DNA from 4 places in the Agrobacterium sp. rho-13.3 genome. Region 1 is predicted to be linked to each of the others. Evidence: riboswitches for the same ligand, from Rfam matches in the RefSeq annotation. Region 1 holds a riboswitch; each other region holds the start of a gene.
The links. Region 1 has a riboswitch for cobalamin ahead of RMR16_RS13105 (DUF1636 family protein). Riboswitches for the same ligand answer to the same signal wherever they lie in the genome.
Positions count from the first base shown of each region.

Region 1 (7,827 bases):
CAGCGAACCGGTGACGATTTCCGGGAAACAGTTTTGAGATAGGGCGACGGTCTTGCCCGGCAACCATTCCAGCGTGCCATGGGCACCGACATGGATAATCGCATGGGCATCAAAACTGCGTCGCATCCATGCGCCAAACGCCAACAGAGCATGGCGCGGCGGCAGGCTGGGGTCGTGATAATCGACACGGCGGCCTTCACTGCGACCGCGATCCGGCGCAAGCGCAACCGTTACGGCTCCGAATCGAGCGGCGCGAAAGCGGAATTGGCCGTCTTGAATGGCGTCGTCGCCTGCCGCATCGCCCCACGTCTCATCCAGTGCCTGATTGGCCGTCTGGGGCAACAAGGTGCGGAATGCTGAATAGGCATCGATTCCAAAACCAGCCGTCTCGGTTTCAACGCAGTCGAGCAAGCCACGCGCCGTTTCGGGAATATTTTTGACCGCATATCCGGCATCCCGCAGATCACGCAGCATTTCCAGCACGCTTTGCGGCACGTCCAGCCCCACCGCATAACCAGTACGCCCCGGTGCAGCGCCGGGATAATCCGGCATCAGAATGACGATCCGCCGTTCAGCAGGCGCAGCCGCTTTCAGTCGAAGAAACGCCGCGATACGCTCCGCAACTTGTTGGACGCGATCTGGTTCTGGCGTATTAACCAGCCCTTGCCCAACAAGCGGATCAGCTTGCTTGAACGAAATAACACCGCCAAGAATTCGTCCATCCAGTTCCGGCAACACCACATGCATGGCGAGATCAGACGGGTTCAGCCCGCGCATATTCTCTGCCCAGCCATCCCGCCGCGTCGTGGCCATGATGACCTGAAAGACCGGCACATGCAGCCGGTCAAACAATGTCTTGCCGCAGTCATCCGTCTGACTGGCAAAGGCGGTTGCCGCGATGATCGCTGCCGGCTTCAAAGGTTGGAGTGTGTCTTCCAGAAACCAGATCGCCTCACCATCCTTCAACCCGCTGACAAAGATTGGCAGCGGCGCCAAATCGCGCGCCTTTAACGCCGCAAACAGCGCATCGATAGGCGCAACATCTGCCGCCAACAGCATGGAGCGATAAAACAGAATCGGCAGGAGAGGGGCGTTTGCGGCAAAACCATCTAGCGCTACCGGCAGATCGACAAAGCCCTCACCTGGACGGTAAAATCCGGCTTTCGGCAGAGGTTCAGGCTTGATGTCCGGCCAAACTTCGCCGCTAGCAAACTGCGCTAGCCCTGCCGAAACACGGCCCATATTGTCCGGCCCGCCCTCGCGGAAGAATGAGAGGATTGCGGAAAGCGTTTCTAGGTCAACCGTGGATGCCGCCTCCAGTTTTTCGTCGCGCTCGCTGCATTCACCGGGCAAGAGCACCAGCTTGATACCGCGCGCCCGCGCCAGTCTGGAAAGCTGATCCACGCCGTAACGCCAGCGATCAGCCCCACCTAGAATCCGGATAAGGATCAGCTTGGCATGTTCCGCCGTCTTTTCGATCCACAGATCGACCGACATCGGGTGGCGAAGCTCTGAGAGATTGGCAGACACCAGCGAAACCAAACCGCCGCTTTTCGACCACCCCCGCTCCAGACCGGCCAGATCACTGGCCGAAAAAGACAGCACCACCACATCTGCCCGTGGCTGGTTGAGATCAACCGGCTCTATCAGGTCGTCCAGCGACGACGATGTGGTGGCGAGAATGTGCATGGATCAGGCAGCCAGCATCCGCTCGATTTTTTCGCGGTTGATGCCCTTTTCACCGATCACCACCAGACGGCTGCGGCGCACTTCACCGGCAGCCCAAGGGCGGTCGAAATAATGATTGACCCGCGAACCGACCGCCTGCACCTGTAAACGCATTGGCTTGGCAGAGACCTCAACAAAACCCTTGATGCGCAGCACGTTTTCAGACGCTGCCGCCTCAGAAATTCGCACCGCCAGCGCATCGGCGTCGGTCACAGCATCCAGCTCCACCACAAAGCTGTCGAACTCATCGTGATCGTGGTCTTCTTCCTCATCATGATGCGTATTGCGGTTGTCGATATCCTCTTCCACCGCAAGGCCAAGGCCGATCAAAACGGCAGGATCGATGACCCCGTTGGATGCCACGATGATTTTCGCCGCCTTTGGAAGATGGGCGTTGATATGCGCCTTGGCACGCTCCAGCCCGGCCGCATCCAGCAGGTCACCCTTGGTCAGAACGATCAGGTCGGCGCAGGCAATCTGGTCTTCGAACACTTCTTCAACCGGATCATCGTGATCCAGTGCCTCGTCATTCTGACGCTGGGCGGCAAGTGCTTCCAGATCATGCGACACCAAGCCTTCGGCCAGTGCCACACCATCGGCAACGGCCACAACGGCATCCACCGTCACGCGACTTTTGATCGCTGGCCATTGGAACGCCTGCACCAGCGGCTTCGGCAGAGCGAGGCCCGATGTTTCGATCAGAATATGCTCGACACGTGGCTCACGGCTCAGAATCTGTTCGATAGCGGGCTGGAAATCATCCGCCACCGTGCAGCAAATGCAGCCATTGGCCAGCTCCACGATGTTTTCTTCCGGGCAGCTTTCAATGCCGCAACCTTTGAGAATATCGCCATCGATGCCGACATCGCCAAACTCGTTGACGATGATGGCAAGCCGCTTGCCCTCAAGCTTTTCCAGAAGGCCGCGCAGCAGCGTGGTTTTGCCAGCGCCCAGAAATCCGGTGATGATGGTGCAGGGAACGCGGTTGAGCGTGGTCATGATGTCTCCTCGGTAAAATGCAAAGGGGGAATGCGGGCAACCATGCCACGCTTTAAAATGTCAGGCCGGCCACGCCAGGGCATCAGGCCATCCGGTGCGGCGGCCAGAAGGCGCGCGCCGGTTAAAAGATCGTCCGCATGGTCCGCGGTCAGCCCGCCAAACACATAGGACCAGCCATCGGCGCTGCGCATCGTGGCGCTGAGGCCGCGCTTGCAATTGGCAAGGCAATTAACGCTGCGCACATCGATGCCCTCTGCCTTGCCAAGCTGAATAGCGGTTTCGGCTAGCAGCGCGCCGGGGCGCGGCTCGGCATTCGGCTCCGCCTCATCCCGACAGCTGCGGCAGACGAAAACGACAACGCCAGAAGCCGTTTTGTCTTGCGCTTTTTCACTGATGCCAGACGATGTCGCTGTAATATCCAAGGGTTCGCTTTCCGCGCCTGCAAATCTTCGGGGTGCGGATATCGAAAAACGCCACGCACAAATGCGCGATCCGCCATTCGATAAGACCGGCTGACCGGAGCACCCCGCCCGGCAGACGTTTTTCCTGAAACGGCAGGTCTCCTGGCTCGCGGTGTGAAGAACGCCTTGCACCACCTTCCCGGACAAATTGTCCAGTGGCTTCACAGTGCAGGCTCACCGCTTACAGTTGCGGGGGCAGCCACGGATTGGTCAAAGTAAAAGACTGAACCGTGTTCCCTCTTAGCTTTTCCCGTTGCCGGAAAAAGACCGTCAGTCCTTAACCCTTATGCCCTGCGGTGCTTTTGTGTCAATGCCGCCCGTCATTGCCGTGCGGGGCGATTTGGCTATAGTCGCCGTCTTGAAAAGCATGCGCCGGGAAGGAATGAGACACCATGACACGCGAGATCAGCGATAGCGAAGCCGAACGCCACCGTGCCAAAATGGTCAACCGCAAGGCCGTGCAAGACGCTGAAGTCTCCGAGAAGACCGTCGAAAAAGGTCTGCTGATGGTCAATACCGGCCCCGGCAAAGGCAAATCCACCGCCGCCTTCGGGCTGGCGCTGCGCATGCTCGGCACCGGCAGGCGCGTCGGCATCGTGCAGTTCATCAAGGGCGCATGGTCCACCGGCGAACAGCAGGCGCTGACCCTTTTCAGCGATAAAATCGAATGGCGTACCATGGGCGAAGGTTTCACGTGGGACACACAAGACTTGAAACGCGATGTCGCAGCGGCCACCAAAGCATGGGAAGAAGCCAAGGTCCTGATGGCCGATGAATCCATCGGTCTGGTTGTTCTCGACGAACTGAATATCGCGCTACGTTATGATTATCTTCCCTTGGAAGAAGTCGTTGAGACCCTGCAAAACCGCCGCCCGAATTTGCATGTCATCGTCACTGGACGCAATGCTAAACAACCGCTTATCGACGCCGCTGATATGGTGACGGAAATGACGCTGGTGAAACATCACTTCAAAGCGGGCGTCAAAGCGCAGTCCGGCATAGAGTTCTAATCCATGACAGCGCGTGTTTTGATGTTTCAGGGAACCGGCTCGGATGTCGGCAAGTCGTTGATGGTGGCGGGGCTGGCTCGCGCTTTCACCCTTCGCGGCTTCTCCGTCATGCCCTTTAAGCCACAGAACATGTCCAACAACGCCGCCGTCACCGCAGATGGCGGGGAAATCGGTAGGGCGCAGGCCTTGCAGGCCCGCGCCGCTGGCGTGCCGCTTTCCGTGCATATGAACCCGGTGCTGCTGAAACCGCAAAGCGAAACCGGTGCGCAGGTGGTGGTGCAGGGCAAGGTCACCGGCAATGCCAAGGCGGCGGATTATCAGCATATGAAAGCGGGGCTGATGCCGCGGGTGCTGGAAAGTTTCGAGCAGCTCAAAGCCAGCGCCGACTTGGTGCTCGTGGAGGGCGCAGGCAGCGCGTCAGAGGTCAATCTCCGCGCCAATGACATCGCCAATATGGGCTTTGCCCGTGCGGCCAACGCACCCGTCATCCTCATCGGCGATATCGATCGCGGCGGCGTCATTGCCAGCCTTGTCGGCACAAAAACGGTTCTGGAACCGGATGATGCGGCGATGATAAAAGGCTTTATCGTCAACCGCTTTCGTGGTGATCCGGCCTTGTTTGATGAGGGTATGCGGATCATCCAAAAAAAAACCGGCTGGAACCCGATCGGCCTTCTGCCACATTTTGCCGATGCTATCAGCTTGCCCGCCGAAGATGCACTTGGTCTGACAGCGCCAGGTCAACGCAAACCCGGCGCAAAAATCCGCATCGCCGTGCTCATCCTGCCGCATATTTCCAACTTCGATGACCTCGACCCGTTAGAGGCAGAACCAGACGTGGAGCTCTTGCGCGTCCGCCCCGGTCAGGCCATTCCGGGTGATTGCTCACTGGTTTTGCTCTGTGGCTCCAAATCCACCATCGCTGACCTAACTACCTTGAAAAATGCCGGTTTTGACACCGACATCAAAGCGCATCTGCGACGTGGTGGACACGTTCTCGGCCTCTGCGGCGGTTATCAGATGCTCGGCAAAACCGTAGCCGACCCGGAGGGTATCGAGGGGACACCTCAAACGGTCGAAGGACTGGGCTTGCTGAATGTCGAGACCGTCCTGACTGGCGATAAACGGCTGGTTTCCGTCACGGGCCAAAGTTTCGACGGAATATCCTTCTCCGGCTATGAAATGCATGTTGGCGTGACCGAGGGCGTGGATACCGACCGCCCGTTTTCCACCATCGGCAACCAGACAGAAGGGGCAATCTCTATGGAAGGCCGCGTTTTCGGCACCTATGTTCACGGCCTGTTTGCAGATGACCACCAGCGCAGCGCTTGGTTGGAGCGGTTGGGTGGCGAAAGCTCAGAACTGAATTATGAAGCGCAGGTCGATACCATCCTGGATCGTTTGGCCGCCCATATGGAGCGCCATCTCGATCTCGCCGCGCTATTGTCTATAGCGCGATAATCAACACAAGGACCCCAAAAAGCCCAATCAGCATCGCATCTGCAATCCGCGCCAATTTCAGTGCTTGGCGAATATCAGCGGCGTTCAAATCCCGCCGTCCGCCTTCGCCCATAAACCGCGCTTCGATCATCTGCCCGCCGTAAGAGCGTGGACCGGCCAGCGCAAATCCCAGCGCCCCTGCCATTGCCGCCTCCGGCCAACCCGCATTGGGCGAACGGTGATGGCGGGCATCGCGAAAAATCGCGCGAAAACCGTTTCGTGGGGAAGCGCCTCTTACAAACAACGCAGCCGTGATGAACAGCAAGCCGGTGAGCCGGGAGGCTGGCAAATTGACCAGATCATCCAGCCGCGCCGAAGCCCAGCCGAAAGCCTCGTGGCGCGCAGAACGATGGCCAATCATGCTGTCTGCCGTGTTGGTCGCCTTGTAACCCGCACCACCGGCCAGCCCCAGAAGCCCGAGCCACAGCGATGGCGCGACGATGCCATCGGAAAAATTCTCCGCCAGACTTTCAATCGCCGCCCGGCACACCGCAGCCTCGTCCAGTCTTTGAGGATCACGTCCGACGATCATCGACACCGCCCTTCGTCCTCCTTCAATGCCGTCACGCTCCAAAGCCAGCGCGACTGCCTCGACATGCTGCTCCAGACTTTTTTGCGCCGGAAGCGATGCGCCCAGTACCGCAACGATCAGCAGGCCCAAAGGCAAAGCCAACAGAATGGATTGCAAAACCCACGCCAACAGCGCAGTCACACCAAGGAAAACCACCAATGCCACCACACCCAAAACCTTGCGGCGTGAAAATGAATCGCCCTCCCGGTTCCATTTTCTGTCAAGCAGGGCGATAAGCGAACCAATCCAGGTCACGGGGTGGCCGATGCGCCGAAACAGCCAGTTGGGATAACCGACAAGGCGTTCGATCAGCAGTGACAGGAAAGCGAGAGCGAAGAACATGGGCGATAGGGTACCAGAAAAAGCGCAACCGGCGATCCGCCATGGCGGCAATCTGGGTCGGGCGCGTCTGCTTTTTCCGCAAGCCCCCGAACCCTGGATCGATCTTTCCACCGGGATCAATCCGCACTCCTACCCGCATTCGCCCATTCCCGCCAGCGTCTTCGCCCGACTGCCGGAACCAGACGCCGTGGAAACGCTGAAAGCCATCGCCGCGACCACCTTTGGCGCACCATCCGCCGCCCTCATCGCAGCATCGCCCGGCACGCAAATGTTGATGCCGTTGCTTGCCCAACTCGCCGTTCAACGCGGTGCAAAACGCTGCGGTGTGCTGTCCCCCGCCTATGCTGAACACGCCCGCACCGCCCGCATGGTGGGACTGCCCGTCACCGAAGTGGCGAATGTCGCTGAACTTTCGGAATATGATTACGCCATCGTCATCAACCCCAACAACCCCGATGGCCGGGTAACGGATCGCAACACATTGCTGTCTCTAGCCGACACCATACGCCAAAAGGGCGGTCTACTCATCGTAGACGAAGCCTTCATAGAAACCGGCTATGCGACCAGCCTCGCAGACGCAACCGCCGTGGGCGGCCTCGTCGTCCTGCGTTCATTCGGAAAATTTTACGGCATGGCCGGCATCCGTCTCGGCTTCGCGCTGGCGCATCCAGATATCGCCACAGACCTCGAATCCCGCCTCGGGCCATGGGCCGTGTCAGGTCCAGCTCTGCACATCGCAACGCAAGCGCTGGCGGACAAGGCTTGGGGTGACGAGATGCGACTCCGGATAAAGGATGAGTCGGAGCAAATGAACAATCTGCTGAGAAATGCCGGGCTTTCTGTTGCTGGTGGCACGTCTCTGTTTACGCTTGTCCGGGATAAGCGAGCGGCAAGCCTGTTCAATCACCTTGCACAACACGGCATTCTCACACGCATTTTTGATGAAAGACCAAACGACATAAGGTTTGGCTTGCCCGCAAACGACGCGGAGTGGATCAGGCTGGGTGTGGCGGTGTCAGAGTTTTAGCGGATCACTCACTCCAAATTTCCCTCATTCCTGTGCTTGTCACAGGAATCTAGCCAGCCCAAGTCTTTGGGCTAAAGGCTCTTCTGTCGCACAGACGCATGCGAATGGATCCCTGTGACAAGCACAGGGATGAGTAAGAGCAGTGTTCCACTCACCCCTTAAACGTATAGGCCTCGATCGACGCCGGCT
Region 1 is NZ_CP192774.1:2,695,840-2,703,666, forward strand. Features, by position in the region: gene cobN (cobaltochelatase subunit CobN) at 1-1,689, opposite strand, end outside; gene cobW (cobalamin biosynthesis protein CobW) at 1,693-2,730, opposite strand; gene RMR16_RS13105 (DUF1636 family protein) at 2,724-3,149, opposite strand; cobalamin riboswitch at 3,264-3,475, opposite strand; gene cobO (cob(I)yrinic acid a,c-diamide adenosyltransferase) at 3,581-4,198, shown strand; gene RMR16_RS13115 (cobyric acid synthase) at 4,202-5,659, shown strand; gene cbiB (adenosylcobinamide-phosphate synthase CbiB) at 5,646-6,611, opposite strand; gene cobD (threonine-phosphate decarboxylase CobD) at 6,610-7,638, shown strand; gene RMR16_RS13130 (L-fuconate dehydratase) at 7,790-7,827, opposite strand, start outside.

Region 2 (7,827 bases), 520 kb from region 1:
AACGATCGCAGACAGGCCGAGTGTTTCGGCGATCTGGCGTGCAGCCAGCGAAATGGCGTCTGCGCCGGTTGCTTCCGGCTGTGGACGCTGCGCGTAGATGATGTTGGAGTAGTAAGGATCCTGCTCCACCGTGCTGGCAATGGACGCCATGGTGGTGACGGCTTCAACTGGATAATCGCCCGATGCGGATTCAGCAGACAGCATGATGGCGTCTGCGCCTTCAAACACGGCAGTTGCGACGTCTGATACTTCGGCGCGGGTTGGGACAGCGGCTGAGATCATCGATTCCAGCATCTGCGTGGCAACGACCACCGGCTTTCCTGCCCGGCGGCAGGCGCGTGTCAGCTGTTTCTGAATGCCGGGAACGGCTTCCAGCGGCATTTCCACGCCGAGGTCGCCACGGGCAACCATGAGAGCGTCGGACAGTGCGATGATTTCTTCGATGCGCTCAACGGCCTGTGGCTTTTCGATCTTGGACATCAGACCAACGCGGTTGCCGGCGATCTTGCGGACTTCGACCAGATCTTCCGGGCGCTGGACGAATGATAGCGCTACCCAGTCTACTTCGTCGGTTGCCAGAACCGCATCAAGGTCCACGCGGTCCTTGTCGGTCAAAACGCCAACGCCCAAAAGCGTATCGGGAAGGCTGATGCCCTTGCGGTCGGAAATCTTGGTGCCGGACACAACGGTGGTGACGATGCTCGTGCCATCGCACTTTTCAGCGCGCAGGTGCAGCTTGCCATCGTCGATCAGCAGGCGGTCGCCCGGCTTGACGGCTTCAAGAATTTCAGGATGCGGCAGGAAGACGCGGTTCTTGTCACCCGGTTCCTGGTTGTTATCCAGCGTGAAGGTTTGGCCTGCAACCAGATCGACCTTGGTGTCTGCAAATTTGCCGACGCGCAGCTTTGGACCCTGAAGGTCGGCCAGAATGCCGATGGGACGGCCATTGCGGCTTTCAACGGAGCGGATGCGCTGGATCAGGGTGCGCATCACATCATGGCTGGCGTGGCTCATATTGATGCGGAAGAGATCTGCGCCTGCCTGATGGAGCTTCTCGATCATCGCTTCATCGGATGAGGCTGGGCCGAGAGTTGCAAGGATTTTGACTTTGCGGTTACGCTTCATCAGTTCTGACTTTCCTGTGTGCCTGGCGTGTCAGAAAGCTGGACCATCCAGCTTCCCTGTCTGCCCGTATCGTATTCCTTGAAACCCATTCGCTGGAAACTACGGGCAAAACAATCATCCACGCCGTCGATTTTGAACTCGTTTTCCGCGACGCACATGTTGACGTCGCCGGTCCATCTGCCGCCACGGGCGGCATCTTCGGCGTAGAGGTAATAATAGCGTGATGCCAGCTCACCCTCGATGAGTGTGGCACATGTGGAAGCGGGCACTTGCCACCAGCCTTCGCTGATCCAGCCAGCCTGCGCGCGATAGCCGATGGCGACGCCCACAAGGTTCTGGGTGCTGTTGCAAACACGGAAATCCGCCCACGCTGGCGCGGCGACGAATACGGGAGTGCTGAAAAGGACGGCTGCGGCGAAAAAGCGAATCACGCGCCGATGTTTTTCAAGGAGAGCGGAGAATGTGTGTGTCACGGCTTCCATCCGGATTCCATGGTTATAAAATGAAAACACTTCTTGGCGCGGACGCCCAAGAAAGTCAACGAGACTTCAATCGATTATATTTCTGTGGGGTCTCGTGTGCGGTGCCGAGGAGCGCCGTTTCGCCGTCTTAACTTGCGCGTGGCGTCAAGCCATGGCATCAAGCGTCTCCCCCTTACAGACTCTAGAAATCACATATGTCAGACTTCCAGCCATACGAAATCATAGAAGGCGATTATGACAAAGGCATGGTTTTGATCGCAGATCACGCCATGAACCTTCTGCCCGCACACTACGGCAATCTGGGTCTGCCGCAAGCCGCTTTTCAACGTCATATCGCTTTCGATATCGGTATTGAGGGTTTGACGCGGCAACTGGCAGCGCGTCTGGGTGTCCCTGCGGTGATGGGCCGATTTTCGCGCCTGCTGATCGACCCCAATCGCGGTGAGGACGATCCGACACTCATCATGAAGATTTCCGATGGCGCGATCATTCCCGGCAATCATCCCATGACGCAGGATGAGTGGGATTTGCGCCTCAACACCTACCACCGGCCCTATCACAATGCCGTGGCTTCGGTGCTGGGCAAGGTTGCCAGCCAAGCGGGCAAGGCGCCGCTGGTGCTTTCCCTGCATTCCTATACGCCGTTCTGGAAAGATGTTGCCCGCCCATGGCACGCGGCCGTGTTGTGGGACACGGACCACCGTGCAGTTTTGCCTTTGCTGGAGCATTTGCGGGCAGGGGGCGATATTCTGGTGGGGGACAATGAGCCTTATGATGGCGCCTTGAAGGGCGACACAATGTATCACCATTGTATGAGACACGGCATTGCCCACGCGCTTTTGGAAGTGCGGCAGGATTTGATTGGTGATGAGGCGGGGATTACGGCGTGGAGCCAACGCCTCGCTCCCATTTTCGCCGCAATGAACGATGATCCCACCCTGCACGAATATCAGCAGTTCGCCTCGCGAGCGGGACCATATTGACTGGAGAGCAAGATGAGCGACCTTGACGAGAGACAGCAAACCGAATTCGAAGCCGCTGCTTTCCGCAGGCTTTTGCAGCATTTGCGCGAGCGAAGCGATGTGCAGAATATCGATTTGATGAACCTTGCCGGGTTCTGCCGCAACTGCCTGTCCAACTGGTATACGGATGCGGCGAAAGAGGCTGGCCAAGACATCAGCAAGGACGCCGCCCGTGAGATCGTCTACGGCATGCCCTATGATGACTGGAAACGGCTGCATCAAGGCGATGCCAACGATGCCCAGAAAGCCGCATTCGAGCAAAACAGGCCGAAGGAATAGGCCTGATTACCGGAAACGGCTTGACGTGCGGCCTTGGGACGGGCAGTTCACCAACCTGAAATTTATGCCGCATAGCCTGCGGCAAGAGGCAAAACCCTCACCCGATTTTGAATGAACAGGGTTCTTCCAGAAGAACCGCCACCCGTGAAGGATTGATAGGATGGACGAAACAGCGACAACCGAAACCGTAGCCGCCGCCGAACTGCGCCAGTTCATCGAGCGCATCGAGCGTCTGGAAGAAGAAAAGGCCGCGATTTCGGGCGATATCAAGGACGTGATGGGTGAAGCCAAGGGGCGTGGTTACGACACCAAGGCCATCCGCACCATCATCCGCCTTCGCAAGAAAGATGCCAACGAGCGTATCGAAGAAGAAACGATCTTGCAGACCTACATGGCCGCACTCGGCATGGAGTGAGGTTGAGCCTCATTGATTTTGGACGATGCAACGCCGGGATGTCTCCCGGCGTTTCTTTTTGTGGTGCTACGCCGTTTTGCGTTCCTTCGTCGTCAAATCGCCGTTTCGCTGCGCCTTCGCAGCCTCGACCATGTTCATCAGAGCCGGTTTCACCTCATCCCATTTGCGGGTTTTCAGGCCGCAATCCGGGTTCACCCACAATTGCCGACCATTCAGACGCTGGCGGGCGAGATGGAGTAGGTTTTGCATTTCGGAAATATCCGGCACGCGCGGAGAGTGGATGTCGTAAACGCCGGGGCCGATTTCATTCGGGTAGGCCTGGTCCTTGAACACATCCAGCAATTCCATTTTCGAACGGGATGTTTCGATGGAAATCACGTCCGCATCCATGGCGGTGATGGCATCCATGATGTCGTTGAACTCGGAATAGCACATATGGGTGTGAATCTGGGTCTCGTCGGCCACATCGCTTGCGCAAATGCGGAAGGATTCGACTGCCCAGTCGAGGTAATATTGCCAGTCGGCCTTGCGCAGCGGCAGTCCTTCCCGAAGGGCGGCCTCATCGATCTGGATCATGCCCGCACCGGCCTTTTCGAGATCGATCACTTCGTCGCGAATGGCAAGCGCGATTTGGCGGCACACGGTTTCACGCGGCAGGTCATCGCGCACGAACGACCAGTTGAGGATCGTGACCGGCCCGGTCAACATGCCCTTCATCGGCTTATCGGTCTGCGCCTGCGCGAATTGCCACCAGCTAACTGTCATCGACTGCGGGCGCGAAACATCGCCGTAAATGATCGGCGGGCGCACATAACGCGAGCCATAGCTCTGCACCCATGCGTGTTTGGTGAAGGCGAAGCCGGAAAGCTGTTCGCCGAAATATTGCACCATGTCATTGCGCTCGAACTCGCCGTGAACCAGCACATCAAGTCCGATATCCTCCTGCCAGCGAATGGCGTTAGCCGTCTCTTTTTCCAGAAACGTGCGATATTGGTTGTCACTCAAAGCACCCTTGCCATGGGCAGAGCGTGCCTTGCGCACTTCCGGCGTTTGCGGAAAGGAACCGATGGTCGTTGTCGGAAACAGCGGCAGTTGGAAACGCTGTTCCTGAACGGCCTGTCGTTCTGCAAAGCCGGATTTGCGGTTATGGGTTACGCCCACCAGTTCTCCGAGACGCTTAGCCACAGCGGGATCATTCACGCGGGGCGAGTGGTGCCGTGTATTCTCCAGCAAGCGATCAATGGCGCCTACTTTGCCATCAACGAGGTCACGCAGCGTGGAGATTTCTTCCAGCTTTTGCGTAGCGAAAGACAGCCAAGAGCGAAGCTCATCGTCCAGATCGGTTTCCAGTTCCGCATCAATCGGCACATGCAAAAGCGAGCAGGATGGTGCGATCTGGATGTGCAGCTCCGGGCGCTCAGCATTGATATCGCTGATCGCCCGGGCAAGGTCTGCCAGATCGGCACGCCAAACATTGCGTCCATCGATGATGCCCAGAGACAGCGTCAACCGTGCTGGAATAATCTCCGCAATCGTCTTCCACTCTTCCTTGCCGCGTGTCACGTCGATGTGCAGACCGCTGACGGGTAGGCCGAGTGCTGTTTTGAGGTTTTCACCCAACGGACCGAAATAGGTGGCCAGCATCACGTTCAGTTCAGGGGCCGCCTGAAACAGCGTTGCGTAGCTGGACTTCACCAACTCGCGCTCACCGTCGGAAAGATCAAGCGCAAGGCAGGGCTCGTCGATCTGCACCCAATCGCAGCTAGCGTCGGAAAGCTCCTGCAAAATCCTGGCATAAACCGGCAGCAAGCGGCCTAGCAGATCAAAGGCATCGCTGCCATCCGTGGTCTTGGAGAGTTTGAGGAAGGTGATCGGCCCCAGCAACACCGGACGGGTGTGAATGCCGAGTTCCCTTGCTTCCAGAAACGCGGCAAGTGGTCTGTTTTCAGTGAGAACAAACTGTTGTGCCGCATGAAGTTCCGGCACGAGATAATGGTAATTCGTGTCAAACCATTTGGTCATTTCCAGCGCCGCAACGCCTTCGCCACCATGGTTATGCCCGCAGGCACTGTGCGCTTGGCCGGTGGCACCACGTGCCATAGCGAAATAGGTGTCCAAGTCCACCTTACCGCCGTGCCAGTGATAGCCAGCGGGGATTGCACCCACCATCGTGGCGGTGTCGAGAACGTGGTCGTAGAGGCTGAAATCATTGGAGGGAATGATGTCCAGACCCTTTCGTGCCTGTAGCTGCCAGTTCTTGGCGCGCAGTTGGCGTGCCACATCCAGCAGTGCGGCCTGGTCCGATTTTCCAGTCCAGTAGGCTTCCAGCGCGAATTTCAGTTCGCGGTGTTTTCCGATTCTCGGAAAGCCGAGATTTGCGGTCGTGAGTGTCATGTTCCTTACCCCGAAGGTTGTGGGCAAGGCATGGGCGTACGCTTTTGAAACGGCACACGTATGCCGTTCGCAGAAAGCGGCACACCGGGACACCCCGCCCGTGGACGTTATCTATCGTGGCAGGTCTCCTGGCTCACGGGTCAACACCGTCATCCGTCTTCCCGGGTTGTCGCCCAGTGACATTGTGGATGAAAGCTCGCCGCTTACAGTTGCGGGGGCAGCTACGGCATGGGTGTGAAACACACCTTCACCGCATTCCCTCTTAGCTCTGGATGGTAGTGTCCACAGAACCACGATGGCCGGACAATGGCGCAAAGGTGAGTGGGCGTCAAGTTACATAAAGATATGTTTATGTCTTTGTGTGATTGATTGGGACGTTCAACAAGAACCCTCCGTCATTCCGGCCTTGAGCCGGAATCCAGCAGGCGCGCGTCTGCGGCGCGAAAGAGTCTTTTGCGATCAAGGACTTGATCGCACTGGATCCGGATCAAGTCCGGGATGACGGAAGCGCGCAGTGGTTCTAACTCCGCGTGCCGGCAAGCTTTTCGGAAATATCGTCCGCTTCCTTCTGGGCTTCCTTGTCTGCTGGGTAGAGCGCCAGATACTGCTCCCAAACCTTCAGCGCCAACTCATTGCGCTCGCCGCTTTCGAGGATGTTGGCGAGGCTGGCCAGTGCCGGAAAAAAGCGTGGTTCTTTTTCCAAGGTCGTGTTCAGGTCTGCCATGGCCTTGCGGGTGTCGCCATCGGCGTAATGCACCAAAGCGCGGCGATACCAGGCTTGGGCGTAGTTCGGTTTCAGCAGAATGGCTTGATCAAGGAAATCGTAAGCGGCGGCTTTCCGCTTTTCTCCGGATGCTTCTTCAGACCATTTCATCAGAAGGTTGATGGTGGCGCTGCCGGAATCGTTCCACTCGCCGACAATCTCGTTGGCCAGAACGCGGGCTTTTTGGGAATCACGCTCTTTTCTCAGACTGGAAAAAAGGCTGCTGACCGAATCTTCGGATAGGCCTTGCGGTGCTGCTGTCTGGCTTGCCGAATCGGCTGCCTGTGCAGGGACAAGGAGAGCGGCGGACAGCGTGCTGAAAGCAGCGGAGCCGAGCGATGCAATAAGAAGAGCGTGAAAACAGAATTGGCGCATGCGGTTAGGATAATCCGCCTGCGCCAATTATGAAATCAAATTTTGTAGTCTATCAACAATGTGATCCGTCTTTGACAGACGAACGACCCGCACGCGGATCAGCCCTGACGAGCCTTGAAGCGTGGGTTCATCTTGTTGATGATGTATACGCGGCCCTTGCGGCGAACCAGACGGTTATCGCGGTGACGAGCCTTAAGCGCTTTAAGCGAATTCTTGATCTTCATTTTTCTGGTCCGCAGTTTGGCGTGACGCTTCTTGCCACGCGTATCTAAACAATCAAAAACGCGCAACAGGGGCGCGCTTTTTTCGGTTGGCTGGCAAATACCCTGTCAGTCTTTGCCTGTCAACACGCTATCCATCAATTTGGCTGGAAACACCCGGCTTTCCGGCATTTATCAGTTGCGTAACATGGCCCATCTTGCGGCCCGCACGCGCTTCCGTCTTGCCATAAAGATGCACGAGGCAGTCTTTTTTTGCCAGCCATTGTGGCACGTCGTTGATGTCGTCACCGATCAAATTTGTCATCACACAATCCGAATGGCGCTGCGTGCTGCCATGGGCAAGCCCTGCGACAGCACGAATATGCTGCTCAAACTGTGAGATCACGCAGGCGGCTTCCGTCCAGTGGCCGGTATTGTGCACACGCGGTGCCATCTCGTTGGCCACCAGCGATCCGTCCGGCAGCACGAAGAACTCGATGCCGACGACGCCCACGTAGTTGAGTGCGGCGAGAAGTTTTTCTGCCGATTCCACTGCCACCGTTTTCGCCGCGTCGGAGAGTTGCGCCGGAATGGTGGATGTATGCAGAATGCCGCCCAGATGCACGTTTTCTGCCGGGTCGTAGCAGGTGACAGTGCCATCCTGAAAACGCGCCGCAATGATCGAGATTTCACGCTCGAACGGCACGAAGCTTTCCAGAATCAGCGCGACATTGCCCAGTGCTGCAAATGCGCCGGTCAGGTCTTCGCCACC
Region 2 is NZ_CP192774.1:2,177,123-2,184,949, reverse strand. Features, by position in the region: gene pyk (pyruvate kinase) at 1-1,125, opposite strand, end outside; gene RMR16_RS10885 (DUF1036 domain-containing protein) at 1,125-1,607, opposite strand; gene RMR16_RS10880 (N-formylglutamate amidohydrolase) at 1,802-2,590, shown strand; gene RMR16_RS10875 (DUF1244 domain-containing protein) at 2,603-2,908, shown strand; gene RMR16_RS10870 (DUF2312 domain-containing protein) at 3,069-3,323, shown strand; gene metE (5-methyltetrahydropteroyltriglutamate--homocysteine S-methyltransferase) at 3,390-5,717, opposite strand; cobalamin riboswitch at 5,819-6,027, opposite strand; gene RMR16_RS10860 (hypothetical protein) at 6,238-6,855, opposite strand; gene ykgO (type B 50S ribosomal protein L36) at 6,954-7,079, opposite strand; gene RMR16_RS10850 (5-(carboxyamino)imidazole ribonucleotide synthase) at 7,207-7,827, opposite strand, start outside.
Region 2: another riboswitch for cobalamin. It lies ahead of metE (5-methyltetrahydropteroyltriglutamate--homocysteine S-methyltransferase); the one in region 1 lies ahead of RMR16_RS13105 (DUF1636 family protein).

Region 3 (7,827 bases), 300 kb from region 1:
AGCTGTTGCCTGCGTGGGGGCTTTACAAACGCTCTGCGGATGAGCGCGATGCGTTCGATCTTTCCGGTCAGGTCGATTGTCCCGATAGCCCTGGCTTTTCGCAAAACGTCAGCAACCTTCGGGTGGATATCGTTGCTATTTATCCCGGTTGCGATGCCACACATATCGATGCCAGCTTGAAAGCGGGCGCAAACGGTATCGTGCTGGCCGCACTTGGCTCCGGCAATGCCAATCCGCGGATCGTCGAGGGGGTTAAGCGTTGCACGGAAAACAACGTGCCGGTCGTCGTTTCCAGCCGCGTGCCTGTTGGCGGGCTGGTTGCCGGTTATGGCGGCGGTGGCGGTGGTCATGACATGGGTGCCGTTGGCGCAGTCCATTCGCGCACGCTGCGTGCCGGACAGGCCAGGATACTGCTTGCGGCGCTTATTGCGTCTTCGAAAAATCGCGAAGATATCAAAAACGCCTTCAACGATTTCCACAAAATGGCGAAAACGTGATTTTTTCGGGAACCTTTATGGCCTGATAGTGTTTCCCCGGCTGAAAACCACCGGGGGCTTTTCATGGCAGTGACATCAACTGCGGTTATCCTGACGCTTATTGGACTGGCAATTTTTGGCTTCGGCTCTCAGCTCGTCATGCTGGGCGGAAGCTTTTATTATGCATTGGCAGGGATCGCATTTGTGGTCACCGCTGTTCTTCTTTTTCAGAGAAACAAAGCGGCATTGCATTTTTATGCCGCTTTCGTGCTTGCAACGCTCATCTGGGCATTGTGGGAAGTCGGTTTCGACTGGTGGCAACTTGGACCGCGCGGCGGTTTCATTATCCTGATTGGCATGTGGCTTTTGATGCCATGGATCAGAAAGCCACTTGGTTTCACCAGCCCAACTGGCATTTCTTACGGCGCCAATGCCGTGCCGTTGCTGACAGCGGTTCTGGTCTCCGTCGGCGCTGCGGCCTTTGCGATGACGCAAGACCCGCATGATCTGCAAGGCGATCTTTCAAGCGAAATTGTTTCCGCATCTCCCTCTTACGGAAATGACGTGCCGGATGGTGAATGGCATCAATATGGGCGCACATCCTACGGCCAGCGCTATTCGCCGCTGACGCAGATCAATGCGGACAATGTGGGTCAGCTGAAAGAGGCTTGGCGCTACCGCACCGGCGATGTGAAACTGCCCAATGATGTGGGCGAAACGACCTATCAGGTGACGCCCTTAAAAGTCGGCAACTCGCTTTATCTCTGCACCCCGCACAATTGGGCCATTGCCGTTGATGCCGCGACCGGCAAGGAAAAGTGGAAATATGATGCCAACTCCGGCATGAACCCGGACCGCCAGCATCAGACCTGCCGTGGTGTGACCTATTACGCCGATGCCGCCGCACAGGCTGGTTCACTCTGCGCTGAGCGTGTGTACCTGCCGACATCCGACGCGCGTTTAATAGCGCTGGATGCGGCAACCGGACAGGTCTGCACATCCTTTGCAGACCAAGGCACTCTGCACCTCGAAACCGGCATGAAATACAATCCTGCGGGCTATTATTACTCCACATCGCCGCCTGCCATTGCCGGCAACAAGATCATCATCGGTGGTGCCGTCAACGACAACTACTCGACGCAGGAGCAGTCTGGTGTCATCCGTGCATTTGACGTCAATTCGGGTGCTTTGATCTGGAACTGGGATTCGGGAAACCCGACGCAGACCCAACCGCTTGCATCGGGTCAGACCTATACGACCAACTCCCCCAACAGCTGGTCGGTGTTCAGCGTCGATGAGGCGCTTGGGCTGGTCTATATTCCGCTTGGAAATCAGGTTCCCGACCAACTCGGCATGGGCCGCAGCGAAAATGTCGAGAAATATTCATCATCCATCGTCGCCCTGGACATAAACACCGGGCAGGATCGTTGGGTGCGCCAGACCGTGCATCATGATCTGTGGGATATGGATGTTCCCGCTCAGCCAGTGTTGCTGGACATTACCAAAAAGGATGGCCAGACGGTTCCCGCTCTCGTCGGCCCCACCAAGCAGGGCGACATTTATGTTCTGGACCGGCGCAGCGGCGAACCGCTCCTCGCCGTGACGGAAGAACCGGCCCCGGGCGGTGCGATCCCCGAGGATTTTTCTGCACCCACCCAGCCCACCTCGGCACTGTCGTTCAAGCCTGATCCGCTGGTGGAAAAGAACATGTGGGGCGTCTCCATGTTCGACCAACTGGCGTGCCGCATCCGGTTTCACCAGTTGAATTATAAGGGACGTTACACACCTCCGTCCTTGAACGGATCGCTGATCTATCCCGGCAATTTCGGCACATTCAACTGGGGCAGTGTCGCGGTTGATCCTGAGCGTCAGGTGATGTTCGGTATGCCGACCTATCTCGCCTTTACTTCACAGCTCGTGCCGCGTGACCAGATTCCACCGAGAGGACAGGATGAAAAGGGCAGTGAGCAGGGCCTGAACCGCAATGATGGTGCGCCTTACGGTGTCCTCATGGGTCCGTTTCTGGGTCCGCTCGGCGTTCCCTGCCAGGCCCCGCCTTGGGGTTACGTTGCAGGGGCCGATCTGCGCACCGGTGATGTGGCCTACAAGCACAAAAACGGCACTGTCTATGACATGACGCCGCTGCCGCTGCCCTTCAAGGTTGGTGTGCCTGGCATTGGTGGCCCGATGATTACCAAGGGTGGCGTGGCGTTCCTCGGTGCGGCTGTTGACAATTACGTGCGTGCCTACAATCTGACATCCGGCAAACAGCTCTGGGAAGCCCGCCTTCCGGCGGGCGGGCAGGCGACGCCGATGACCTATGCAATGGATGACGGCAAACAATATGTTGTCATCGTTGCGGGTGGACACGGCTCGGTTGGCACCAAAGCTGGCGATTATGTGATCGCCTACACGCTGCCCTGATTTTCATCCACATAAACTGACATTCGAGGCCGGGAAGGGCAACCTTTCCGGCCTCGGTGTAAGAAGATACTGATTTGTTTGGGATTTTTGTTGGCAGTACGCCTTGCTATGAATATGTAATAACATTACAAGATGGATGCTTGACGGGAGGTTTGGAATAGGTCTATCTGCTTGCGACGGTTTCGAGCGAGTGATCGTGAGGAATAATAGGGAATGCGGTGCGAACCTTTTTGGGTTCAATGCCGTGGCTGCCCCCGCAACTGTAGACGGATTGTCTAACCCACTGGCGCTTTGAAAAGCGTCAAGCCACTGCGGATCGATGTCGCGGGAAGGCGGGTGAAAACGAAAATCCGTGAGCCAGGAGACCTGCCGTTGAAAGTTCATTCCAATGTCACGGGCGGGGATGCCCGGAGCAGGAGACGTCATGATTGTATCTCGCGCCGCAACGCGCCTTATTCCATCTGCAAATATCCCGTTTCGGATCGTTTCAGACCATGCCTTTTTGGAGTGAGCCTCCACACATGTGCAAATAAGGCTTTTCCTGTGGAGAGGCCGCTGACGATTTCGGGGACCAATCGGAAATGACATTCAATTTCAGACACACGATCTGCGCTGCGACTTTTGCGGTTGCTGCATTCGGTACTGCCATGCCACCCGCCTATGCGGCCGAGACAAAATATCCCTTGATGCTCAACAATTGCGGTCGTGATGTAACCTTCACTCATGCGCCGCTGCGCACCGTATCCATCGGCCAGAGCACCACGGAAATTCTTTATTTGCTGGGTCTCGCGGACAAGGTCGTCGGCACGGCGGTGTGGATCGGCCCGGTCATCAAGGGTTATGAAGAAGCCAATGCCAAGGTTGAGCGTCTGGCCGATAATGATCCGAGCTTCGAAAGTGTTCTGGCCAAGAAGCCTGATCTCGTCACGGCGCAGTTCCAGTGGCATGTCGGCCCTGAAGGTATCGTCGCCAAGCCGCAGCAGTTCGAAGAATTGAAAATCCCCGTCTACACATCACCTGCCGATTGCGTCGGTAAAGACAACAGTGCCGGTGGAGACGGCGTGCGCCATTCCGTGTTCACGATGGATCTGATCTATCAGGAAGTCACCGAACTGGCGCAGATCTTCAACGTTCAGGACAAGGGCGAAAAGCTGGTTGCCGATCTGAAGGCGCGTGAAGACGCGGCGCGCAAGAAAATCGCCTCTGCGGAGGGCAAGCTTTCTGCGGTGTTCTGGTTCTCCAGCGCAGAGTTGGATATCGACCCTTATGTTGCAGGCAAGAACGGCGCACCCGGGTACATCATGTCCGCGCTCGGCATCAAGAATGTCATCGACAGCGAAGAGGAATGGCCAACGGTTGGCTGGGAAACCATTGCCAAATCCGAACCCGCCATCATCGTTGCCGGTAAAATGGATCGCCGCCGCTTTCCTGCCGATGACGCTGCCGTGAAGCAGAAGTTCTTGAAGGAAGACCCGGTGACGAACCTTATGCCTGCGGTCAAAAACGACCATGTCGTTGTGATGGATGCACAGGCCATGAACCCAACGATCCGCACCATCGAAGGCATTGAAGTGCTGGCTGATGCAGTCGTTAAGCTCGGGCTCTCAAACTGAGCATGGGCGCATGTTTCACCTTCACCCGTGCCGCTTTGCTGGCGGCCGGGTGTTTGCTTTTCGCGCTCTGGCTAGGCGCAGCAGTTGGCGAGACGTCCATTCCCATGGATGTGGTCGCCAAGACGGTCGCGAACCGTCTGTTTCACGCGACTTATTCGCTTGATGCGATCGATGAAGGTATTGTCTGGAATTACCGCCTCAGCCGGGCGGTGGTCGCGGCGTGTTGTGGTGCATCGTTAGCGGTCTCCGGTGTCGTCCTTCAGTCACTTTTGCGCAATCCGCTGGCCGATCCTTATATTCTCGGCATTTCTGCCGGTGCGTCTACCGGCGCGGTTGGCGTTGCCATTCTGGGCTTTGGCGCGGGTATGCTGACCATGCCGCTCGGTGCCTTTTTAGGTGCGCTTGTCGCCTTCGCGCTGGTCAGCCTTTTGGCATTGCGCGCAGGTCGCGGAAACAGCGCGATCATTCTTGCCGGTGTGGCGGGATCACAGCTTTTTAATGCTTTGACATCCTTCATCGTCACCAAGGCTGCCAATGCGGAACAGGCGCGGGGCATCATGTTCTGGCTGCTCGGCAATCTGTCCGGTGTGCGCTGGACTGATGTGTCGCTGGCTCTGCCCATCGCACTTGCCGGCTTTGCCGTTTGCCTGTGGCACGCGCGTGCGCTGGATGCCTTTACCTTCGGTTCGCAATCGGCGGCGTCGCTCGGCATTCCGGTTCGCCGGGTCTATATTATCCTGGCTGGCGTTTCAGCTTTGATGACCGCCATCATGGTCAGCATCGTTGGCTCCATCGGTTTTATCGGGCTGGTTATTCCACATGCGGCCCGCATGATTGTTGGTGTTCGCCACGGGAGTTTGTTGCCCGCCGCCGCGCTGATTGGTGCTATCTTTATGATTGCTGCCGATATCGTCTCGCGCACGATTATTGCCGGGCAGGTGCTGCCGATTGGTGTGATCACTGCCCTCTTCGGCGCACCGGCTTTTGCGCTCATTCTCAGCCAGCGCAGGAGCGCGGCATGATGCTTTCGGGACGCAATCTCTGCTGGTCCGCTGGTGGCGTGGAGATCGTCAAGAATGTCAGCCTCGACATTATTCCCGGCGAGTTTCTGGGCATTGTCGGGCCAAACGGCTCGGGCAAGACTAGCCTCATGTCGCTGATGTCTGGCTTGCGAAAATCCCGGTCTGGCGTTGTTATGCTGGATGGTCAGGACATTCAAGGTCTGAACCGTCGCGATATCGCCCGCGCCGTTGCATTGGTGGAACAACAGGCTGAAACGCAAGAACGCATCAATGCCCGCCAAGCAGTGGAGCTTGGCCGCACGCCTCACCTTGGTGCCTTGTCTCCGTGGTCACTAAGCGATGACGCCATCGTGGATCAGGCGTTGCGGGATGTGGATGCACAGCATCTCGTCCAGCGCATGTGGCACACGCTTTCGGGCGGCGAACGGCAGCGCCTGCATATTGCCCGCGCGCTGGCGCAACAACCGGAAATCCTGCTGCTTGATGAGCCGACGAATCACCTCGATATCGGCCATCAGATCGCCTTGCTGCATCTCGTGCGCAAACAGAAGCTGACGGTTGCTGCTGCCCTGCACGATCTCAACCACGCCGCCATGTTCTGTGACCGTGTGGCGGTGATGAAAGGCGGGCAACTGGTGGCACTCGGCAAGCCATGTTCGGTTTTTACGGCGGACCTCATCCGCGATGTTTTCGGCGTTGAGGTGGATGTGGAACACGACGGTGAAAAACTCTGCCACATCCGTTACCGCGCACCGCGTGACGATATTTGATCAATACCCAAGGAATGTAACATGAGTTTTATTCGATCCATCTCCGTAGCTGTGCTTTTTGTGGGTCTGACTGCCGCTGCCTCGTTTGCCGAAACATTTGAAGTCAGAATGCTCAACCAAGGCGAAAAAGGCTCCATGGTGTTCGAGCCTGATTTCCTAGCATTGAGGCCCGGCGATAAAGTCAAATTCATTGCCACCCATAAAAGTCACAATGCGGCGACCATCGATGGCATGGTGCCGGAAGGTGCTGCCGGTTTCAAAGGCAAGATCAACGAGGAAATCGAGGTTCCCTTCGACAAGCAGGGTTTTTACGGCATCAAATGCTCGCCGCATTACGGCATGGGCATGGTGATGTTGATCAAGGTGGGTGAGGCGACCGTGCCGGAGCGCTATAAGACGATTGCCCATCCCGCCCGCGCCAAGCCGCGTTTCGATGCACTGATTGCCGCGCATGAGATGCAGGCGAAGCCATAATACGACGACCCTGACTTTATCGGAAGCGTGCGCGTCCGAAATCGGATGCACGTCCCTTGAATTGGCGTGACCACCTCCCACATCTGGGCCAACCCGCTGGTCCGGGCCCCTCTGGTGAGAGTTTCGGTGCTTTCACGATGTCGGACCTTTTCCGACATGTTCGCCGAACATACAGAGGCTTATTATGATATCCGAAATTGCAGCATGGCTCATGACACTCTTCGTGGTGGACCCACTTCAGGCGCAGGTGCGAGAGCATCTGGAGCGCGCCAATGTATCCGCGCAAACGCTCCAGCAATCGCAACAGTGCATCAGTGCGCAGGCACCACAATTGTTGAAGCGCGCCGGTGAAGAGCCGGTATGGGCGGTCACGACCGCTGCCGGTGTGACCCTGGGCTGGACTTCTCCGGCCCAACTGCTGAATGCCAGCGATCCTAACTGTGCTGAACTTTCGCGCATCTTGCAAACGGATGAGGGTGCCGAGGCAGGCAGCTAATTTCAGCGAGAGGCGGCCGGTCTGAAATGCTTCAGGCCGCGCCTGCCTTCCAGTTTCGATACCATTCCACGAAAGATGCAACGCCCTTGTCGATGGTGGTTTCCGGCGCATAGCCGGTCAGCGCCTTCAAAAGATCGGGCGAGGCATAGGTGCGCGGCACATCGCCCTGCTGCATGGGCAGCATGTTGCGGATGGCCTTTTGGCCCAGCACGTCCTCGACGGTTTCCACGAACCGCATCAGTTCCACCGGCTGTCCGCCACCAATATTGACGACGCGGAACGGTGCGTGCTTCGACAACGTATCGTTGACGCCCTCTGCCAAAACGCGGTTGTCTTCGGATGGTTCGATGTGGCTGAGCCGGACGATGCCCTCCACCAGATCGTCGATATAGGTGAAATCGCGGCTCATTTTGCCTTCGCCGTAAATATCGATGGGCTGGCCCTTCAAAATCGCATCGACGAATTTGAACAGGGCCATATCCGGGCGTCCCCACGGTCCATAGACGGTGAAGAAGCGAAAGGCCGTTGTCGGCACCTTGTGCAGATGGGCAT
Region 3 is NZ_CP192774.1:2,393,072-2,400,898, reverse strand. Features, by position in the region: gene RMR16_RS11840 (asparaginase) at 1-497, shown strand, start outside; gene RMR16_RS11835 (glucose/quinate/shikimate family membrane-bound PQQ-dependent dehydrogenase) at 561-2,900, shown strand; cobalamin riboswitch at 3,061-3,288, shown strand; partial or broken gene RMR16_RS11830 (ABC transporter substrate-binding protein) at 3,563-4,513, shown strand; gene RMR16_RS11825 (FecCD family ABC transporter permease) at 4,516-5,535, shown strand; gene RMR16_RS11820 (ABC transporter ATP-binding protein) at 5,532-6,305, shown strand; gene RMR16_RS11815 (pseudoazurin) at 6,327-6,779, shown strand; gene RMR16_RS11810 (hypothetical protein) at 6,964-7,275, shown strand; gene RMR16_RS11805 (NAD-dependent epimerase) at 7,307-7,827, opposite strand, start outside.
Region 3: another riboswitch for cobalamin. It lies ahead of RMR16_RS11830 (ABC transporter substrate-binding protein); the one in region 1 lies ahead of RMR16_RS13105 (DUF1636 family protein).

Region 4 (7,827 bases), 890 kb from region 1:
CGTCACATATTTTTCGAAATATTCGCCGGACGCATATTTGGAGTTCTCAAAGCCCTTGAAGCTCTGCCCACGCTCCACAGCCAGCCGGTTCGACGCACGAATGGCGTGATAGGCAACCGTGTAGAAGTAGATGTTGGTGAAATCGATGCCTTCTTCCGAGCCGTAATAAATCCGCTCGCGGGCCAGATAGCCGTGCAGGTTCATCTGGCCAAGCCCAATGGCGTGGCTGTCGTCATTGCCCTTTTCCACCGATGGAACGGAGGAAATGTGGCTCATGTCGGACACGGCGGTCAGCGCGCGGATGGAGGTTTCGATGGTCTTGCCGAAATCCTGCGAATCCATGGTGGAGGCGATGTTCAGCGAACCCAGATTGCAGGAAATATCCTTGCCCATCTGGTCATAGGACAGGTCTTCATTGTAGGTGCTGGCTTCGCTGACCTGCAAGATTTCCGAGCAAAGGTTGCTCATGGAAATACGTCCGGCAATCGGGTTGGCCCGGTTTACCGTATCTTCGAACATGATGTAGGGATAACCGCTTTCGAACTGGATTTCGGCAATCACCTGGAAGAAGTCACGCGCCTTGATCTTCTTCTTGTGAATGCGGCTGTCCGCCACCATTTCGCGGTACTTTTCCGTCACCGAAATTTCCGTGAAGGGCACGCCGTAAACACGCTCGATATCGTAAGGCGAAAAGAGGTACATATCCTCATTGTTCTTCGCTAGCTCGAACGTAATGTCGGGAATGACGACGCCTAAAGACAGCGTCTTGATACGGATTTTTTCATCCGCATTTTCGCGCTTGGTATCCAGAAAACGCATGATATCGGGATGATGAGCGTTAAGATAAACAGCCCCTGCCCCCTGTCGCGCACCCAGCTGGTTGGCGTAGGAAAACGAATCTTCCAGCAGCTTCATGACCGGAATAATGCCCGAAGACTGGTTTTCGATCTGCTTGATCGGCGCACCGGCCTCACGAATATTGGTGAGAGACAGCGCCACACCGCCGCCGCGCTTGGAAAGCTGCAAGGCAGAATTGATGCCACGCGAGATGGATTCCATGTTGTCTTCAACGCGCAGCAGGAAGCACGACACGAGTTCGCCGCGCTGCTTTTTTCCGGCATTGAGGAAGGTCGGCGTCGCGGGCTGGAAACGGCCTGCGATGATCTCATCCACCAGATCCCGCGCCAGTTGCTCATTGCCCTGCGCCAGCGCGAACGCCACCATGCAGATGCGGTCTTCATACCGCTCCAGATAGCGTTTTCCATCAAAGGTCTTCAGCGTGTAGCTGGTGTAATATTTGAAGGCACCGAGGAAGGTCGGGAAGCGAAACTTCTTCGCATAGGCGTAATCGAACAGATCGCGCACGAAGTTGAAGGAATATTGATCCAGCACCTGCTGTTCGTAATATCCTTCGCTGACCAGATAATCGAGCTTTTCCCGCAGGTTGTGAAAGAACACCGTGTTCTGGTTCACATGCTGCAAGAAGTATTGCCGCGCCGCCATGCGGTCCTTTTCGAACTGGATATGTCCCTGCTCGTCATAGAGGTTCAGCATGGCGTTCAGCGCGTGGTAATCCACCGTCGCGTCGGCGGGGCTCACCTGCCGCTCGTTGACGGAACTGCGGGTGGAAGCATTGGTCTTTGCTCCCTCGTCCTTTGCGGTGGTGGTGGTCAGCGTATCCAAAATCGTTCCAGTCCATGTTTGACGTTGGCGACATCATCGGGCGTGCCTAAAAGCTCGAAGCGATAAAGAAACGGCACCGCGCATTTGCGCGACACGATATCCCCCGCCGAGGCATAGCCCGCGCCGAAATTCGTATTGCCCGCGGCGATGACGCCGCGAATGAGGTTGCGATTGGCAACGTGGTTGAGAAACTGGATGACCGGCTTGGGTACGGCACCCTTCATTCCCCCGCCACCATATGTGGGCGTAATCAGCACGTAAGGCTTATCGACTTCGGGTGCGGCTTCATCCGCCGACAAGGGCAGACGCAAGGCCCGCACGCCCAGTTTTTCAACAAAGCGATGGGTGGTTTCAGACCGGCTGGAATAATAAACGATCAGACCCATCAGACCCATCACATCCTCAAATCACGAAGCGAGAGCGCCAATCATATCCGGGCGGAAACCGGCCCAATGCCGCTCTCCGGCGATGACGACCGGAACCTGACGATACCCCAGACCCTGAACCAGCGCATAGGCATCTTCGTCGGCAGAAACGTCCACGATGTTGTAGGTGATGCCCTGTCGGTCCATCGCGCGGGTGGTGGCTGTGCATTGGACGCAGGCTGGTTTGCTGTAAACGGTAATGGTCATAATGTCCTCGTGGGAGTGGGCAAGCGATGGCGACCGCGCACCGCGTGATGCGCGTTGATGGACGTGGAATGAATGCGAAGCTGGATGCGTCACCCGCCCGAAGAGGTGGCGACGCTATCCTTCATGCTCAAAAGTTTCCGCACTGCTGACGCAAGGCGGCACAACATTCAGGCGGGCGTATACCACTCTCGGGGCAAGGTACTGAAACTGGACAACAAACTGGACATGGATTTACCCCGAAGTAGCTCATGCAGGACATTCGGGAACACGGTATGTTCGGCCCCTATGCCGCAACAAACCCTTCAACTCCCGGACACCCCGCCCGTTAATGTAACTGCTCTAGGCAGGTCTCCTGGCTCACGGGTCAAAACCTCCGCCCCGCCTTCCCGGATCAACATGACCCAGTGACATAGTGGAACAGACACTCGCCGCTTACAGTTGCGGGGGCAGCTACGGCATTGAAGCGCTCATCATGAGCGCCAACGCACCGTATTCCCGTCTTAGCCTCACAAGCCTTGCGACTCGAAGGAACCTAGAACACTACATATAGTAGACGAGGTTAATTTCCCGTCAACACTTATTACAATTCAAACGAAAACATCTGTGGGAAAGTGTGGCGACACCAAGGCGTGAAACGGACAGCCCCGGAAAACAATGACTTATCGCTTCCGCCTGCACCAAGCTGTGAAATGCGCAGCATTTTAAAGCGAGAGCAATTCCTTCAGCGATGCCGTGATCAGCGCATGATCCTCGACATCGGGCAGTCCACTGACGGCCACGGAGCCGATCAGCGTTCCGCCCCGCAATGCGAGAGGAAAGCCGCCGCCGCTTGCGACGAAGCTGCTCACCGGCAGTCCGAACTTGACGTTGAAGTCATATCCCTTTGCTTCCGCCTCGAGCCGAACCCGCAATGAACTGCGGTGGAAGCGATGAACCACGGCGCATTTGCGGCTGGTCCAGCCAAAATTATCGATGGTTGCGCCCGGAAGAAGACTTGCGAAAACGACATCTGCGCCATGCCTGACTTCGATGGCGACTGGCAGTTTCAAAGACGCCGCTTTTTCCCTGAGATGGCTGCCCAATCCCCAGGCAAAATCATAGTCGAATCGGTCAAGTTTAAGGGCATCTTCTTCAGCTCTTAAAGCGTCCAACGTCGGTGTCTCTATTGCCATGGCATCCTCTGTCCAATCCGTGGAATTCCCGTTTCAACCTCCATGGAGATGCACGAAAAGTCAAAGGCTTGGACGCGCCTTTCGAGCGCCATACACAGCCGCCGACATGAGCCCGCCGGGCCGCGCCCCTATTGTGGTTTAGAAGGGCGTTGTGTTGGAGTTGGCACTTCGACCACATGTTCGCTCTGCCACGTGGTTATGGCATGGACCTGCCCTGCAATCTGGTCGTTCAGAAACGTTTCCTTGCCCGGCAAGCCCATCGGATAGAGTGCTTCGCGTTCGGCTTCATAAGCCACGCTTTTGTCCGTGCAGAGGCGGATACGCATATCCTGTGGCGCAACGTCGCTACGGTTTTGCACCGCGTCCACTGGGCCAGAGGCATTCAACTGCCCATCAAACGCCTGCGTCAAATATTGTGCAGATCGCTCATCCCGTTCCCGCTCTGTCGTCGCGCCCATCATCACCACCATCACACTTTTCCCGTTGCGGGTGGCAAGGCCAACGTAATTTCGGCCCGATGCACAGAGAAAGCCGGTCTTCATGCCAACCGTGCCGCTGAAACGGGTCAGCAATGTATTGTTGGATTTGATCTCTTTCCCGTCAATCGTGACGGCAGACCCCTGAAAAAAGCGGTGGTAATCCGGAAACGTCCGTTCGATCTCCATTCCAAGGACCGCAAGGTCGCGTGCGGTCGTGTAATTTGTTCGGTTGAACAGGCCGTTGGGGCTGGAAAAATGCGTTCCCGTCATGCCAAGACGCGCGGCGGCGTCGTTCATCCGCTGAATAAACGCAGCTTCATTGGGTGCCACCGCCTCTGCCAAGGCCACGGCAACATCGTTGGCCGAGGCGGTCAGCGTGGCAAAAAGCGCGTCTTCGAGCGTCATCGTGCGCCCGAAGGTCAGGCCTGATTCCAGAAAAGCCTGTTTCGTCGCGTTGCGCGTCATCGTGACCGGCGTGGTCAAAGTCACTTGACCGGCGCGAAGCGCTTCAAACACTACCAGCGCCGTCATCAGCTTGGTTGTCGACGCCGGATACCAAGGCACCCCGGCATCTTCCTGATAAAGAACCTGACGACTTGCCGTATCGACCACCAGCACCGGCGTCGCATTGGCCGTGCCCCATGCGAACAGGGACGCTCCAAATGCTATTCTTCTCGATAGCTGTCCGGCCAATAGGGTTTTCATCATCTGTCAGTCTCCACGCAACATTGTCCTCATGACATGGGAGGCATTGCGGACACAAGCGCCTGCTAAGAGACAACTTTGGCAAGTCTGGGACAAGATGGCCGGTTATTGGCTTGTGAGCGGAGAAATGGTGCGTCGCCATATAAGTCCGGCCTCTCCAGTCGCAGTCGTGATACCCTGATGGAATACACACTCTTGCAGGGCTTGCGCCCATTCGAACAGAGGTCGAGCATTACGCCTTTATCGATGACCGATCGTTAATATTGGTTGATGGCAGCTTATCAAAAATCGCCTTGATGACACGAACCGGCCTGTTCTCAATAGGCACGCTCATCTTCATGTAAAGCTGGCCGTCGGTCAGGGTAAAATGGACATTAAACGAAGCACTGCTGTAGCTGCCACCGTGTCCCGGTTTCCATCGTCCGATGCCACTAAAGGTCGTGGACTGTCCGCCCTTCCCAATCTCCGCAACAGCAAACCAACCATTGTTTGACGTTATGCGCAGGACGGAGCCTTGCTCTTTAATGGCGATACGGCATTTGTCGCATTGCCCGGCGTTGGAGACAATTTGTTGCCAGTTTCCTGTAAAATTCGATTGCTCGGCCCGCATTTGGGTCAACGAGCAGAATGTGAATGCCATAAAGCAAAAGAGACCAATGATACGTCGCAATAGCTTGTCCTCTATAATTGTCATCTCTACGCTTTTCGCCAGCAAGCCACACGCGCCGCTTCCTCAGAACAAAACCACCGCTCGCCATACTGGGTGCAAATGATTGTCGTGTCGTCGTAGCCACCTCCCGCAAGAAAGGCAGTCGCTGAAGAAGCGACAACAAAACGCGAGAGACTACTCATGCCGCAATCATAGGTCGTAGAAATTTATGGCGCCTTTTCAAAATCGTTAAATTTCGAGCCAACGTGCGAATTGTCCCTCGTGTTGGCGGCTGTTCTGTCGAATAACCTGAACGTCAGGCCAATCTGCGAAGCCCCGTAGTCACTGTCAAAGGATGAACCTTGTACACTGGAGCGATATCTCGGACTGATTTGCTGGCAGGGGAAATGGTGGGCCCGGAGAGACTCGAACTCCCAACCAAGCGGTTATGAGCCGCCGGCTCTAACCATTGAGCTACAGGCCCTTTCGAACGCTGAAAAAGCGTGTCGAAATGCGGGGTTGCAATGGTTCAACCGGACGCGGATTTGGCTTTAACGCAAATTTTTGGATGCGACAAGCCGTTGTAGCATTGGACATGCAAACTATGCCGTATTAGCCACATAATCTCCTGCGACATCCACAACTGGGACGCTAACAAAGAGGAACCTCAATGACATCGAAACTCGCACGCTCCTTGGCGCTTTGCGCTTTTACCGCTCTTGCCGTTTTGCCCATGGCAGCCTCCGCGCAGGACAACGCAAAACGTGATTCTATCATCAGCGTTTCAGGCGAAGGCGATGCGGCAGTGGCGCCGGATTTGGCTATCCTGTCTTTCAGCGTGGTAAAGCAGGCAGAAACGGCGGCGGCAGCCCTCACCGAAAACAGCAAGGCCATGAAAGAAGTTCAGGCCGCGCTGAAATCCGCGGGCATCGCGGACAAGGATTTGCAGACCAGCAATTTTTCCGTGCAGCCGCTTTACAAGCAATTCGAGCCGAAGGATGGCGTTTACATCGCACCTGAGATCACCGGCTATCAGGTGACGAACGGCCTGACAGTGCGGGTGCGTGACCTCGCCAAGCTGGGCGACATTCTCGATAGCTCCGTGAAGCTGGGCATCAACCAGGGTGGCGACATAGCGTTTACGAATGACAACCCTGCAACGACGGTCACGCAGGCGCGCAAGGCCGCCGTTGCCGACGCGATTGCGAAAGCGAAAACACTGACGGAGGCGGCAGGCGTAAAACTCGGTCGCGTGATCGAGATCAGCGAAAACATGCAGCGGCCAATGCCTGTTCCGATGGCGATGATGCGCGCATCCGCCATGGAGAAATCGGACAGTGTGCCGATTGCTGCTGGTGAAAACACCTACAAGGTGTCGGTCAATGTGACATTTGCGTTGGAGCAATAAACGGCGAGAGGCGCGGAACCCGCGCCTCAACCACCTGACAAAAATTCTGTATAGAGGAGCGTCCATTTTTCCGTCATTCCGGCCTTGAGCCGGAATCCAGCTGCGCCGCGTCTGCGGTGCAGAAGACTCTTTTGCGATCAAGGAGTTGATCGCACTGGATCACGGATCAAGTCCGGGATGACGGAATAAACGGTGCGTTTCACAACAAAAATCCCCTCGCCGCACGACGCGACGAGGGGATGAATTTAAACAGTGATCTTTCGGTCATCCGTGCTGTTAACGGCGGATAACCGGGCAGCCGCGAACATTGGCGAATACGATACGGTCGCGACCCCGGCGGTCGAAGCCTGCCACGACGACGCGGCGTGGCGAGACGTCAACGACCTGGGCGCGGCGCAAGCCCATGCGGCTGGCTTTTTCCTCAGCCATCCAAGGGGCGCAACGGTCGCGGCCACGGTCCGGGCGATCCCAACCGGGACGGCCTCTGTCTGGACCGCCATGGCGATACCCATCCTGCACGTAGATGCCGTAACGAACATCCGGTCCGGCAGACGCCGTGGATGCCGTTGCAGAAAGTCCGCTGAGGGCGATGAGGGCTGCGACGCCTGCTTTTGCAAATGTGCTGATCATGGTCATACTCCGTTTCGTGATATTCGCCGCAAGGCCAGATGGCCGGGTCGATTGAGGCGACAATAATCAGCGTCTGGTGAACGGTTTCAGAACCGCACGTTCAGACTGCATTCATGCCGCTAATATGCATTTTCAAACAGAAAGATGCATGACGATCTGCCGTTGGTGGGGCTGGTTTCTGTGCTCGAACAGGTAAATGCCCTGCCATGTTCCCAACACCAATCTGCCGCCGGAAACGGGAATACCGAGCGACACCTGCGTCAACGCGGACTTGATGTGCGCAGGCATATCGTCCGGTCCCTCCATGGTGTGGATGACCCACGACATCGACGGATCACTGGAAGGCGGAACAAGGCGCGCGAAGAAGGTTTTCAGATCGCGCTGAACATCCGGGTCAGCATTTTCCTGGATCAGCAGCGAGCAGGAGGTGTGGCAAACGAACAGGGTGAGCAAGCCTTCGTCAACCGCG
Region 4 is NZ_CP192774.1:1,802,160-1,809,986, forward strand. Features, by position in the region: gene nrdE (class 1b ribonucleoside-diphosphate reductase subunit alpha) at 1-1,554, opposite strand, end outside; gene nrdI (class Ib ribonucleoside-diphosphate reductase assembly flavoprotein NrdI) at 1,671-2,069, opposite strand; gene nrdH (glutaredoxin-like protein NrdH) at 2,091-2,315, opposite strand; cobalamin riboswitch at 2,641-2,866, opposite strand; gene RMR16_RS09035 (heme-degrading domain-containing protein) at 3,017-3,487, opposite strand; gene RMR16_RS09040 (D-alanyl-D-alanine carboxypeptidase family protein) at 3,616-4,674, opposite strand; gene RMR16_RS09045 (hypothetical protein) at 4,904-5,341, opposite strand; tRNA gene RMR16_RS09050 (tRNA-Ile) at 5,729-5,804, opposite strand; gene RMR16_RS09055 (SIMPL domain-containing protein) at 5,991-6,728, shown strand; gene RMR16_RS09060 (hypothetical protein) at 7,005-7,358, opposite strand; gene RMR16_RS09065 (secondary thiamine-phosphate synthase enzyme YjbQ) at 7,491-7,827, opposite strand, start outside.
Region 4: another riboswitch for cobalamin. It lies ahead of nrdH (glutaredoxin-like protein NrdH); the one in region 1 lies ahead of RMR16_RS13105 (DUF1636 family protein).